Regions from separate parts of the Streptococcus sp. CM6 genome, predicted to be linked through region 1. Evidence: predicted binding sites of a transcription regulator. Region 1 holds the regulator's gene; the other holds the start of a gene.
The links. The regulator Rex, encoded in region 1, represses fermentation and respiration genes when NADH is low (regulators of the CRP and FNR family bind a similar motif). The targets are predictions, from matches to a motif close to TTGTGAANTANTTCACAA.
Positions count from the first base shown of each region.

Region 2: the regulator Rex is predicted to act here: its motif matches at 1,731-1,748, upstream of adhE (bifunctional acetaldehyde-CoA/alcohol dehydrogenase).

Region 1 is NZ_JATS01000026.1:32,503-39,936, forward strand. It holds gene pcrA (DNA helicase PcrA) at 1-2,221, shown strand, start outside; gene radC (RadC family protein) at 2,264-2,944, shown strand; gene HMPREF1516_RS09210 (gamma-glutamyl-gamma-aminobutyrate hydrolase family protein) at 2,941-3,630, opposite strand; gene HMPREF1516_RS09215 (redox-sensing transcriptional repressor Rex) at 3,646-4,287, opposite strand; gene HMPREF1516_RS09220 (DUF4649 family protein) at 4,381-4,584, opposite strand; gene HMPREF1516_RS09225 (DUF1831 domain-containing protein) at 4,591-4,938, opposite strand; gene HMPREF1516_RS09230 (cysteine desulfurase family protein) at 4,943-6,058, opposite strand; gene HMPREF1516_RS09235 (ribose-phosphate diphosphokinase) at 6,068-7,027, opposite strand; gene HMPREF1516_RS09240 (CYTH domain-containing protein) at 7,139-7,434, opposite strand, start outside.
Region 2 is NZ_JATS01000025.1:22,953-30,386, reverse strand. It holds gene adhE (bifunctional acetaldehyde-CoA/alcohol dehydrogenase) at 1-1,697, opposite strand, end outside; gene HMPREF1516_RS08995 (MORN repeat-containing protein) at 1,993-2,406, opposite strand; gene HMPREF1516_RS08990 (low molecular weight protein-tyrosine-phosphatase) at 2,393-2,836, opposite strand; gene yajC (preprotein translocase subunit YajC) at 2,884-3,204, opposite strand; gene tkt (transketolase) at 3,322-5,298, opposite strand; gene HMPREF1516_RS08975 (hypothetical protein) at 5,416-6,039, opposite strand; gene jag (RNA-binding cell elongation regulator Jag/EloR) at 6,091-7,077, opposite strand; gene HMPREF1516_RS08965 (membrane protein insertase YidC) at 7,092-7,434, opposite strand, start outside.

The DNA of each region.
Region 1 (7,434 bases):
AATCATGGCGGGGGCTGGTTCTGGAAAGACTCGTGTTTTAACTCACCGTATTGCTTATTTGATTGATGAAAAGATGGTCAATCCTTGGAATATTTTGGCCATTACCTTTACCAATAAGGCGGCGCGTGAGATGAAGGAGCGTGCCTATGGGCTTAATCCAGCAACCCAGGACTGTCTGATTGCGACCTTTCACTCCATATGTGTTCGTATCCTGCGTCGCGATGCGGATCATATTGGCTACAATCGAAACTTCACCATTGTAGATCCAGGAGAACAGCGAACCCTCATGAAACGCATTCTCAAGCAGTTGAACTTGGATCCGAAAAAATGGAATGAACGGACCATTTTGGGAACCATTTCTAATGCTAAGAATGACCTGATTGATGATGTGGCTTATGCTGCCCAAGCTGGTGATATGTACACACAAATCGTGGCTCAGTGTTATACAGCTTATCAGAAGGAGCTTCGCCAGTCTGAGTCTGTCGATTTTGATGATTTGATTATGCTGACCTTGCGTCTCTTTGATCAGAATCCTGACGTCTTGACCTACTATCAGCAGAAGTTCCAGTACATTCACGTTGATGAGTACCAAGATACCAACCATGCCCAGTACCAACTGGTCAAACTTTTGGCTTCACGCTTTAAAAATGTCTGCGTGGTCGGTGATGCTGACCAGTCTATTTATGGTTGGCGTGGGGCTGATATGCAGAATATCTTGGATTTTGAGAAAGATTACCCTAACGCCAAGGTAGTTTTGTTGGAGGAAAATTACCGTTCAACCAAAACCATTCTTCAAGCTGCCAATGACGTCATCAAAAACAATAAAAATCGTCGTCCCAAGAATCTCTGGACTCAGAATGCCGATGGGGAGCAAATCGTTTATTATTGCGCAAATGACGAACAAGATGAGGCTGTTTTTGTAGCCAAAACCATCGATGAACTTGGTCGTAGTCACAACTTCCTCCACAAAGATTTTGCAGTTCTTTATCGGACTAACGCCCAGTCTCGTACTATTGAGGAGGCCCTCCTAAAGTCCAATATTCCTTATACTATGGTCGGCGGGACCAAGTTCTACAGTCGTAAGGAAATCCGTGACATTATCGCCTACCTTAACCTCATTGCCAATTTGAGTGATAATATCAGTTTTGAGCGTATTATCAACGAGCCTAAGCGCGGAATTGGCCCAGGAACCGTTGAGAAAATCCGCGACTTCGCTAACCTACAAGAGATGTCCATGCTAGACGCTTCAGCCAATATCATGTTATCTGGCATCAAAGGGAAAGTAGCCCAGTCTATCTGGGATTTTGCTAATATGATTTTGGATTTGCGGGAAAAACTGGATCAATTAACTATCACCGAGTTAGTGGAAGCTGTTCTAGAAAAAACAGGTTATGTCGATAATCTTAATGCTCAGGCAACCTTAGAGAGCAAGGCTCGGGTTGAAAATATCGAAGAGTTCCTATCTGTTACCAAAAACTTTGACGACAATCCTGATAGCCAGGAAGAAGAAACTGGTTTGGACAAACTCAGTCGTTTCTTGAATGACTTAGCTTTAATCGCAGACACAGATTCAGGCAGTCAGGAGACATCAGAAGTGACCTTGATGACCTTGCACGCTGCTAAGGGACTCGAGTTTCCGGTTGTCTTTATCATTGGGATGGAGGAGAATGTCTTTCCGCTTAGCCGTGCGGCTGAAGATCCTGATGAGCTGGAAGAAGAACGCCGTTTGGCCTATGTCGGTATCACACGCGCTGAAAAAATTCTCTATCTGACCAACGCCAACTCACGCTTGCTTTTCGGTCGTACCAACTACAATCGTCCGACTCGTTTTATCAATGAAATTAGTTCGGACTTGCTTGACTATCAAGGCTTGGCTCGACCAGCGAATACTAGTTTTAAGGCTTCTTATAGCAGTGGTGGGATTGCTTTCGGTCAAGGTATGAGCTTAGCTCAGGCCCTTCAAGAACGGAAACGCAATGCCGCATCAAGCTCTATCCAGTCAAGTGGTCTCCCATTTGGACAATTTGCAGCTGAAAATAAAAATGATACGAGCGATACCAACTGGTCTATTGGGGATATTGCCCTTCACAAAAAGTGGGGTGAAGGAACAGTCCTTGAAGTGTCGGGTAGTGGCGCTACTCAGGAATTGAAAATCAATTTCCCAGAAGTGGGTCTGAAAAAACTCCTAGCTAGTGTTGCCCCAATTGAGAAAAAAATCTAATTTTCCATCCTTCTCACGAATAATAAAGTGAGGAGGATTTTTATGTACAGTATTTCATTCCAAGAAGATTCACTTTTGCCTAGAGAAAGACTGGTTAAAGAAGGAGTAGAGGCACTGAGCAATCAAGAATTGCTAGCTATACTACTCAGAACTGGAACACGTCATGCCAACGTTTTTGAAGTTGCTCAAAAAGTCTTGAATAGTCTCAACAGTCTAACTGATTTGAAAAAAATGACCCTGCAGGAATTGCAGAGTCTGTCTGGTATTGGACGGATTAAAGCCATTGAACTACAAGCAGTGATTGAACTGGGGCATCGCATTCACAAACATGAAACCCTTGAGATGGAAAGTATTCTCAGCAGTCAAAAGCTAGCTAAGAAAATGCAACAGGAACTCGGCGATAAAAAACAAGAGCACCTAGTGGCGCTCTATCTCAATACTCAAAATCAAATCATTCATCAGCAAACTATTTTTATCGGATCTGCGACACGCAGTATTGCTGAACCGAGAGAAATCCTTCACTATGCCCTCAAGCATATGGCTACCTCTGTGATTCTCGTTCACAATCATCCATCCGGTGCCGTATCTCCTAGTCGAAATGACGACCATGTCACTAAGTTAGTCAAGGAAGCTTGCGAGCTGATGGGAATCGTTTTCTTGGACCATCTGATTGTCTCGCACTCGGATTACTTTAGTTACCGTGAAAAGACGGATCTGATTTAGAGTTCATTAACAACATAGTCAAACAATGTTTTATCTTTGGGGCGATTTTCAAAGAGAAATTCAGGATGCCATTGAACACCAAGATAAGGAAAGCCATCCGTAGTTGTCACAGCTTCAATTATTCCATCTTTAGGATCATGTGCTACAACCTTAAGATTAGGAGCTAGATCTTTAATACTCTGGTGGTGGAAGGAGTTGATATGAGATATTTCTCCATAGATCTCTCGGAGAATTGTATCAGGTTCCGTTACGAGGCGTTGGGTCGTGTATTCGGCTGAACAGTCCTGCCAATGATCCTCGATATCTTGGTGAAGCGTACCTCCCATAGCGACATTGAAAAGCTGAGTACCCCGGCAAACAGAGAAAATTGGTTTCTTCTGTTTAATCGCTTCTCTGATAAGGGCTAATTCAAACTGGTCTCTTTGAAGATGGTAGTCATCACTGTCAATGGTTTTAGGCTCACCGTAGAATTTTGGATCAACATTTTGCCCACCCGTTAGGATAAGCTTATCAATGATACTGATGTAATGGGTAGCCATTTCTTGATCACCAATCGGTAGGATGATTGGAATTCCGCCAGCGTCCTTGACTCCTTCAACAAAGCCCTTTGCTGCATAGCTCATCATGATGTCATCATCTGGATGAGCTTTTTCATTTCCTGTAATCCCAATAACTGGTTTTTTCATAAATGCTTTCGCTTTCTAATCCTCTTTACGCATAAAATAGAGGAGGGTTTGGAGTTCGCTTGTCAAATCGACATATTGAACGACCACATCTTTTGGAAGGTGGAGGTGAACAGGGGAAAAACTGAGAATACCTTTTATACCTGCATCAACCAAAAGATTGGCGACTTCTTGTGATTTAACACTTGGAACAGTTAGGATAGCAGTTTTAACATCTGCTTCTTTGATTTTTTCTTTAATTTGAGAGATACCATAGATTGGAATTCCATCAGGTGTCTGGGTTCCAACTTCTGGATGGTCATCTAGGTCAAATGCCATGATGATTTTCATCTTGTTACGCTCATGGAAGCGATAGTGGAGAAGGGCATGCCCCATATTCCCAATCCCAACCAACATAACATTGGTAATGGAGTTGTCATTTAGGAGGTCAGCAAAAAAAGTCATCAGTTTTTTAACATCATAACCAAAACCACGACGACCTAGTTCACCAAAATAGGAAAAATCACGACGAACAGTCGCAGAATCGATACCAATAGCCTCTGCAATTTGCTTGGAGTTGGCACGTTCAATTTTTTCTGCATGAAATCTCTTGAAAATTCGATAGTAGAGAGAGAGTCTTTTTGCTGTTGCTTTTGGAATAGCAGACTGTTTATCTTTCACAAAACCACAACCTTTCTATTCTTCTATTTTATAGAAACATTGTGAAAAAATCAACAAAAACAAGAAAAAACTAAGAAAATCTTAGTTTTAGTCTTAAAAATTAGCTTGTGATAGAAAACGGTAGAGATCTCCGACCAATCCTTGATAGATAACTTTATCATCAAAGGTTAATGAGGTAACTAGGAATGTATCTGGAAGAGTTACACAACCTGATAGAGATAACATAAGCTCTTCGTAATCCTTATATTCAAGTGTACGTTCTACGTGATAGTTATCTTGATAGGTAAGTCGATACATAGCCAATTATCTTTCTTCTTTTGTGAAGATTCCGCGTTCTACAAGGCTGTCCATGAGGAAGTAGAATTTCTCTTGGTGGATATGATGGTCTTCTGATTTAAAGATATTCACCAAACGAAGGCCAGATTTGTCAGTGATGTTGAGTTTAGCACCTGTAAGGTCTTTATTGATGATGATTTTTAGGTTGAAGCCTTCACCGCTGTTAGGTACTTTCTCAAGCAGACGAGTTAGTTCGAAGTTTCCAACTTTTGTTTCAAAGAAAGTATTATCTTTCAGTGTGAACTTTTTGACAGTTGGGCTAAGTGTGTAGTCGTAGCGGCAGTTTTGTAGTTTAATGGTTTTTTCGAATGCCATTAGATTAATCTCCAATAATATTTTTTAAGGTTTGTGCGAGTTGTTTCAGTTCTTCCTCAGTGTTAAGAGGAGACAGGCTGATACGGACAGATTCTTTCAAACGATGCGAATCAGGTCCATAAAATGCTTTAAGCACATGACTGGTTTGTACAACACCAGCGGTACAAGCTGAACCGGTAGAAATTGAAATTCCTTCAAGGTCTAACCGTAGCAAGAGCAAATCATTTTTTTGACCAGGAAAGCCAATATTGACAACATAAGGAAGCTGGTATTGGCTTTCGTTGAGATAGTATTCTAGATCTGCAATCTCATCTAGAAAAGCAGATTTTAATCCCTCTAGTTTTTGGTAATGTTCAGCTTGCTGCTCTAAGTCCTCTTTAAGAGCAGCGACCATGCCTACAATGGCAGCGAGGTTTTCTGTTCCAGCCCGTTTCTTTTGTTCTTGGTCTCCACCGTGAAGATAGGAATCAAAGTCCGCGGAAGAAGCATAAAGAAAGCCGATTCCCTTTGGTCCATGGAATTTGTGGGCAGAAGCACTGAGGAAATCAATTCCCAATTCCTCAGGATGGATAGGAACTTTTCCGATAGCTTGAACAGCATCTACATGATAAGCCGCAGGATGCTCTTTTAAAACACGTCCAATCTCAGCGATAGGTAAGAGACTGCCCGTTTCATTATTAGCATACATAGTGGAAACGAGAATAGTATCGTCACGTAAGGCCTCTTGAATTTGCTGGGGAGTAATTTCTTGATTTACTGGTTGGATGATAGTCGCTTCAAAGCCAAAATGTTGCACCAGATAATCGATAGTCTCAAGCACAGAATGATGTTCAATAGCTGTCGTGATGATATGTTTTCCACGATTTTGATGACGGAGACAATAGCCAATAATAGCTGTATTGTTGCTTTCTGTACCGCCAGACGTAAAAAAGATATGTTGAGATTTTGTCCCCAATAACTGGGCTAGTTCCTGACGGGCTTCTCGCAAGAGTTTGCCAGCCTGTCGACCATGACTATGAATACTAGAAGGATTACCGTGGGTTTCTTGCATGACCCTGGTCATTTCTGAAATAGCAACTGCTGACATAGGAGTAGTAGCAGCATTGTCCAAATAAATCAAAGAATCACCTTATTTCTTTTTGTTGTAAGCAAAGAGTGGGCTGACTGGTTTTCTTTCATGGATGCGGACGATCGCATCTCCGATTAACTCGCTAGCAGTAATGTAACATACATTTTCAGGAGTTCTTTCTTTGGTTGCTACGGAGTCTGTCACTAGGATTTCTTTGATGTTTGTAGCGTCAAGGAGGTCTGCTGCACCTTCAACAAATAAACCGTGACTAGATACTGCATAAATCTCAGTTGCACCTTCACGTTCAACGATTTTGGCAGCTTCAGAGAAAGTACGACCAGTATTTAGAATATCGTCAATTAAGATAGCCTTCTTGCCTTCGACATCCCCAATGATATAGCCTTCGTTACGATTAGAATCGTCTTGGGCGTAGTCAATGATAGCGATAGGAGCATCAAGGTATTCAGCCAAACTACGTGCACGTTTAACACCAGAGTTCTTTGGACTGACAACAACAACATCGGAGCCAAGGAGTCCTTTATCACAGTAGTGCTTAGCAAATAGAGGAACAGTATAAAGATTATCTACAGGAATATCAAAGAAACCTTGGACTTGAACAGCGTGGAGATCAAGCGTTAGAACACGACTTACACCAGCTTTGACAAGCATATTGGCAACTAGTTTTGCAGTGAGGGGTTCGCGAGAAGAAGCGATACGATCCTGACGAGCATAACCAAAGTAAGGAAGGACAACGTTGATACTATGAGCACTTGCACGTACACAAGCATCAACCATTATTAATAATTCCATCAAGTGGTTGCTAACAGGGTAGCTAGTTGACTGGATGATGTAAACATCGTAACCACGGACACTTTCTTCGATGTTGACCTGGATTTCGCCGTCAGAAAATTGACGAGAGGATAATTTTCCGAGAGGTACACCAACTGTATCCGCAATCTTTTGAGCGATTTCTGGGTTAGAGTTTAGGGTGAAAAGTTTCATGTTGTTTCTATCTGACATTATAGACCGTCCTCTGTAAACTTTGTGAATCTCCTTTGAGAAAGTTCTGTTTTTCAAAGCAAGATTCTTTTATTTTTATCTTTTCTATTCTACCAAAAAAAGGAGATTATTTCAGCTTTTTTTCATGCTTTTAATAAAACGAATTAATTTTGAAGGAGCTTTCTGATAAGTTATGTGATTTTCATCTAAAAATTTCCGAAAATCGGCTTTCCCTTTTTCATGGTCTGTGACTTCAAGCTCGAGTTCATAGTCCGTTTGGTCAAAGTAGTGACTTTCATCTAACGCCATTAAGCCAATTTCTGTTTTCGTTTCATAACGAAGAGTCGAAAGGCAGCCTAAAACAAGCCAGTCATGACTTTCAATACCAATCTTAGCGAGCTTTTCTAGAACGAGCCCTTGAGGTAGTT
Region 2 (7,434 bases), on a different contig from region 1:
GCATCCATTGGTGAACCACCACCAAGGGCAATGATAGTGTCTGGTTCAAACGAACGCATTACTTCAACACCACGACGAACTGTTGTGATATCTGGATCTGGTTCAACATCTGAGAAGACTTGAATCGTGACTTTGTTTTTACGAAGATTCAATTGGTCAATCACACGTTGTACAAAACCGAGTTTTTCAATTGATTTATCGGTAACAATCATGACACGTTCGATACCTTCGCAAGTTTGAAGGTATTGGATTGAGTTACGTTCGAAGTAGATTTTTGAAGGAACTTTAAACCATTGCATATTATTTCTACGTTTTCCTACTTTCTTGATGTTAAGAAGGTTGATAGCGGATACGTTATCACCAACTGAGTTGTGTCCATATGAACCACATCCAAGTGTTAATGATGGAATGAAGGCGTTGTATACATCACCGATACCACCAAAGGTAGATGGAGAGTTCCAGATAATACGCATTGCCTTTATTTCCGTACCGAAACGTTTTGCAAGAGCTTCGTCTTTTGTATGGATAGCAGCTGAGTGTCCTAGACCATTAAATTCAACCATTTGACGAGCTTTTTTAAGTCCATCTTCAGTATCTTCAGCTTTCAAAACTGCAATAACAGGTGATAATTTTTCACGAGTCAATGGTTCTTTAATTCCAACTTCTGCACATTCAGCAGCCAAGATATTTGTACCTTCTGGTACTTTGAATCCTGCTTGCTCAGCAATCCATGCTGCTGGTTTACCAACGATGTTGGCATTTAGCTTAGCACCAGCACAGTTCTTGCTGTTAGCTTTTGCACCAAAACAGAATTCTTCCAAAAGCGCTTTTTCTTTCTTGTTGACAAAGTAAGTATGGTATGATTTGAATTCTTCTACAAATTTGTCATACACTTCTTTATCAATGATAACCGCTTGTTCTGATGCACAGACCATCCCATTATCAAATGATTTAGACATCACGATGTCATGAGCAGCTTGACGAAGGTCAGCAGATTTTTCTACGTAGGCAGGAACGTTTCCGGCACCTACCCCAAGAGCTGGTTTCCCACATGAGTATGCAGCTTTAACCATAGCATTCCCACCAGTTGCGAGGATAGTCGCAACACCTTCGTGGTTCATAAGTGCCCCAGTTGCTTCCATAGATGGCTCTGTAATCCATTGAACACAGTTTTCAGGTGCACCGGCTGCGATGGCTGCATCACGAACGATTTGTGCAGCATGAGCAGAAGATTCTTGAGCTGATGGGTGGAAGGCGAAAACGATTGGGTTACGTGTCTTCAAAGCAATCAATGATTTGAAAATTGCTGTTGAAGTTGGGTTTGTTGTTGGAGTGATACCACAAATAACTCCGACTGGCTCCGCAATCTTCGTCAAACCTGTAATTGGATCATCTTCGATAACTCCAGCTGTTTTAACTCCACGCATATTGTTCACTACGTGTTCACAGGCAAATAGATTTTTTGTCGCCTTATCTTCAAATACGCCACGACCAGTTTCTTCAACTGCGTGTTGTGCAAGAATACCGTGCGCGTCAAGTGCTGCAACAGACGCTTTTGCTACGATGTAGTCAACTTGCTCTTGGTTCAACTTGCGCATTTCATCAAGCGCAACCAAGGCTTTTTTCACAAGACCGTCGACATGCTTTTCAGCAGCAAGTTGTTTTTCCTCTGGTGTTACTGTTTTTTTATCAGCCATATTATCCTCCATAGCCTTTAAGGATGTCATCCTTTGTTAATTTTTTCACAAGTTTATTATAACTCTTTTTTTATGCTTTGTAAACAGTTTCATAAGTATTTCACAAAGAATTTTTCTGAGATTGTGATTTTTTTCTCAATGTAGCTATGCAATAGAGTTTTGTCTGGACGATTGTGAAATTATGGAAAAAATTTTTTTATTTCACAAAGTTTTTCTAGTTGATAGTTTTTTCTCGAATTTAAGTAAAGAAAGCGTTTTCTTTTCAGGCTTTGAAAATAGCCTCCTAACTTGGAGACTACTGTTTTTGCTGAAAAACGCCTTGTTTAAAGGTCCCTTCATAAACAACTTCTTGCTCTGTCGTCAACTTCCCTTGGCCTTCAGCCTGACCATTTACAAAATCACCTTCGTATTTCCAACCATCTTTTGATTGGAAAGTTCCTTTTCCATTAAAGGCTCCATTATTGAAATCACCTGTATATTGGTCTCCATTTTCAAAGGTCAGAGTTCCTTGGCCATTCATTTTTCCTCGTACCAGGGTACCATCATAAACAAGAGCACCGCCATCAAGTGTCAGGGCACCCTTTTTAGGTGTATTTAGTAGAAATACTGAAAGGGCACAGAGTGCAATTACGACTACTGCAATGAACTCTAGCCTAGGGCGAGTTAGGTAAACTCTATACTTTTCATAGATTTGTTTAAGCTTTTCCATTGTCACTCTCATTTTCTAATCGATCTAGCCAGCTTCGACATCCACTTGTGATGCGATCATAGGTTTCCTCAAAATCTCCTGTATACCAAGGATCTGGAACACTTTCAGATGCAAAAGGGTAGATCTTATGTTGCAATTCCTGAGGACACATTTGACGCAGATTTGAAACGTTTGAAGCATCCATACCGATAATGTAATCAAACGATTCAAAATCTTCTCTACGAATCTGGAGTGATGTTTTGTCTTTGTCATAAGGAATCTGATACTGCCGGAAAATCCCCTGCGTTCCCTTATGAATCGGATTACCATGTTCCCAAGATGAAGTCGCACGACTCTCAACCTGGTAATCGCTCGTCATGGATTTCATTACAAACTCTGCCATGGGGCTACGGCAGATGTTTCCTAAGCACACAAATACTATTTTTCTCATCCCTTTTCCTCTTACTTCATAGAAAAACGGGAGTGACAGGTCCCGTTTTATTCTTCGATTGCTCCGTCTTCGTCAACAACTGTTCCTTCTGGTGTCACAGCTTCTTTGAGTGGCAAAACGGTCTTGATAGCAGCCAATTCAAAAGTCAAATAAACGCCATCTACATCAAGTACGATTGTTCTCTTCTCAGTGTCTACTTCATCCACTGTTCCGTAAAGGCCGCCAATTGTAATAACTTCATAGCCTTTTTGAAGTTTATTTAAGCTTTCCATACGCTTTTGAGCTTGTTTCTTTTGAGAACGTTGCATAAAGAACATCAAGGCCATCATACCTACAAGCATGATTAAAAAAGTAATATTTGGATTCATTGTTTTCTCCTTTGTCTTTTACATAGGACTACTATATCAAATTTCAGCTACTTTTACAAGGTTGTACCTTGTTTTTATGGTTATAAAAAATCAGAGTTTTCACTCTGATTTCTGCAATTATTTCAAGTTTTGAACAACTTTGACTAGATTTTCTACCGTAAATCCGTACTCTGCTAATACTTTTGGTGCTGGGGCAGATGCTCCGAAAGTATCAATACCGAGAACTGCACCATCTAGACCAACATATTTGTACCAGTTTTGAGTTGCACCCATTTCGACTGCAACACGACGGCGAACTGCATTTGGAAGGATTTCTTCCTTGTATGCTGCATCTTGTTTATCAAAGACATCTGTAGATGGCATGCTGACTACACGGACTTTTGCGCCTTGGCTAGCCAATTCTTTGGCAGCTGCAACAGCTAGATTGACCTCTGAACCTGTCGCAATCAAGATTGTATCAAAGTCTGCCGCATTTTCATAGACAACATAGGCACCTTTTGCAACCTTGTCAAAGTCTGTTCCCTCTTCAACAGTCAAGTTTTGGCGTGTCAAGACAAGGGCGGTTGGTGTTTTCTCGCTTGTCACTGCAAGGTACCAAGCCGCTTGAGTTTCACGCGCATCTGCTGGACGGAAAACATTCAGATTTGGCATGGCACGAAGACCTGCTAAGTGTTCAACTGGTTCGTGAGTTGGACCATCTTCACCAACTGCGATTGAATCGTGGGTAAAGACATAAGTCACAGGAAGTCCTTGCAAGGCTGACAAGCGGACAGCCGCCTTCACATAGTCAGAGAAGACGAAGAAAGTTCCACCGTATACACGAAGTCCACCATGAAGAGCCATCCCGTTCAAGATCGTTCCCATTGCAAATTCACGAACACCAAACTGAATGTTGCGGTTCAAGCGATTAGCGTCGTCTTGAAGTCCATCAGTCTTGATATAAGTCATGTTTGAGTGAGCAAGGTCAGCTGAACCACCTAGGAAGGTTGGCAATTTAGCAGCTACAACGTTCAAAGCATCTTGACTTGAATTACGAGTTGCTTGAGAGAAGCCATTTTCTAAGGCTGGGAAGTCTGCTGGAGTAACTTTAACTGGGTCACGTCCGTCGATAATAGCTTCTACTTCTGTAGCCAGTTCTGGATGAGCTTCTTTATAATCAGCAACTAATTTTGTCCAAGCTTGATAAGCTGATGCGCCACGGTCTGCAACATTTTCTTTGAAATCAGCATATACTTCAGCTGGGATTTCAAATGGTTCATAGTCCCAACCGAGAGCTTGGCGAGTTGCTGCAGTTTCATCTGCTCCAAGAGGAGCACCGTGTACAGCATTGGTTCCTTGTTTGTTTGGAGAGCCATATCCAATTACAGTCTTCACTTCAATCAAAGATGGTTTGCCTGAAGCTTTAGCTGTTTCGATAGCAGCATGGATTGCTTCCAAGTCTGTTCCATCTTCAACCAAGGCTGTATGCCAACCGTAGGCATTGTAACGGTCACGAACACTTTCTGTAAAGGAATCCTTTGTCTCACCATCCAAGTTGATGTCATTTGAATCATAAAGAACCACCAACTTGTCAAGTTTTTGCAAGCCTGCGTATGAAGCCGCCTCACTTGAGACACCTTCCATCAAGTCTCCGTCTCCACAGATCACATAAGTATAGTGGTCAAAAATATTGAAGCCTTCACGGTTATACTTCGCCGCGAGGAAACGTTCTGCTTGGGCAAAACCAGTGGCAGTAGAAATCCCTTGCCCTAGAGGACCAGTTGTCGCGTCAACCCCTGCAGTATGTCCAAATTCTGGGTGACCAGGTGTTTTGGAACCCCATTGGCGGAAGCTCTTGATTTCATCCATGCTGACATCTTCAAAACCAGAAAGGTGAAGAAGGGCATAGAGAAGCATAGATCCGTGTCCTGCTGAAAGAATAAAGCGGTCGCGGTTAATCCAGTTTGGTTGGGCTGGATTGATACGAAGTTGTTTTGTAAAGAGGCTATAGGCCATTGGAGCAGCCCCCATAACCACCCCTGGGTGACCTGAGTTTGCTTTGTTGATGGCGTCAATACCTAGAAAACGAATTGCATTAACAGATAGATTTGACATAGAATTTCCTTTCTCTTTGAGGTGATTAATGAATTACACATCCTATTTTACTATTATATGAAAAAATGCATAGAATAGCAATAAAACAATTTGCGTTCATCTAACACATTTGATTTTCTATTCCCTCGTCACTTCATAGTACGGAAGCAAGCGAGTATAAGCGCCCTCTAGCTCCTCCAATATCGCTTCTACTGACTGATTTTCAATAAAAGAAACATCCGACTTTACCAAAACTTTACGGATTTCCTGATTGCGTACCTTCTCGCGTAAAGTGCGACGGTTCTCCTCAGTAGCCTCCACCTTATGACTTTCCCCATTTGAGTAGACTAGATAATAAATTCCTTCTACCACTGGAAGTTCTAAAACCTTGGCTTGCTTGTCTAAAGTCTGTTCATCTTTCTTGCGCTCAATGAAGCTGACTTCTAAGGAAATCCCAAAATCTGAGGGTTTCCCATACAAACGCAGCGCCAACATGGGTTCTGTTACCTGCCCCTCTCTCTGTAGATAGGCCCAGAAATGCGGTCGCAAGCGCTGCGCTTGATTCATCCACTGACTAGTCTGTTGAAGTTGCCATTCTGGATGACTTGCTTGGAAGTCCTTGGCCAGATTTGTAAAAGCCTTACGAGCCTCCTGGCCTTTGTGGCGCAATTCCAGCATCTTCTCTCGCTCATCTCCAGACTTATCTGGATTACGATACTGGATCCCCGCGTAAGATAGATAGTTTCTGATGGTTTCCATCATCGGTCTTTTCTCCTTTTTTCTAGCAAAAAATCAGGTCAAGCCTGATTTTGTTTATTCTGTATCTACGACAACATAGCGATTTGGCTCATCACCCTCAGAATAACTGGTCACTCCATCCATGCGTGAAATAATGCGATGGATAATCTTGCGTTCGCTATTCGACATTGGATCTGTTTGCTGGCTACGACCTTCCTCCAAAACGCGATTCGCTAATTTTTGAGCGTAGGTTTGCAAGACTTCTGCACGGTGTTCAACATAATCATTGACGTTAATCGTAATGTAGAAAGTTCTTGAATAGCGATTATAAAGGTAATTTTGCGCCAATAGTTGAAGAGCTTTCAAGACTTTTCCGTGATAGCCGATAATACGGCCTGGTTCATTCGTGTCAATTTGAAGATTGATGGTGCGGCGATTGTAGTCACTTGAAATCGTCCCTTCAACATCCATATCATCTACAATGGTTTGAACGTAGTTAGCTACTTCAGTTGCCACTTGTTCGATGTCATAACTTGGTTCTACTTTCAAGCCTAAATCTTTCAAAGATTGGCTTGTTGCTTCCTGCGTTTCAGTTTCTTTTTCTGGAGCAGATTCCACTTCCTCGGCAGTATCCTCTGGTTCCAAATCATTTAAAATTGAAATATGACCTGTTTCTTCCAAAATCGTGCTGGCATGTTTTTCATTTTTCAGGATTTCAGCCTTGACCTCTTCAGAAACACCTTGACCTTCTTCTTCAATCTTTTTGATGGCTTCCACTACATGCCCCAAATCAACAGTTGCTTCACTTACTGTTTTCACGGGTTCATTTTTTTCATTGACTTCTTTTGGAACCCCTTTAATGGCCTGCTGATTGGCTTTGATCACTGTCGTTTCACTAATAGCTTCGATATCAACTTGAGCTGGCTTCTTACCAAACAAGCCTAAGAATCCTTTTTTCTCTTTTGAAACGACCTTGATGTGGGCCTTCATTCTTGGAATGTCTAATTCTTTCAATCCTTTTTGGATTGCCTCTTCAACCGTTGAACCTGTAAATAACACCATTACCAGATTCCTCCTTATTTTTTCTTCTTCTGTGCTTTTTTCAAAGCTCTTCTCTTCTTGCCTTCTAAATCTTTTTCTGCTTGCGCCACTGCTTCTCTTTCAGCAATAATCTTGAAAGGATTGTTCAAGAAATAGGTTTGCAGAACTTGGTAAGCATTGGATACAGCCCAGTACAAGGCTACACCACTTGGGGCGGAGATGGCAAAAACAAAGATCAATACAGGCATACCATACATCATCCCTGTCGTAGCTCCACTTTTTTCAGATAAAGCTTTATTCGATAACCAGCTACTCAAGAAGGTAAAGACTGCCGCCAAAATCGGAAGGACAAAACTTGTATCTACTCCTCCCAAATTA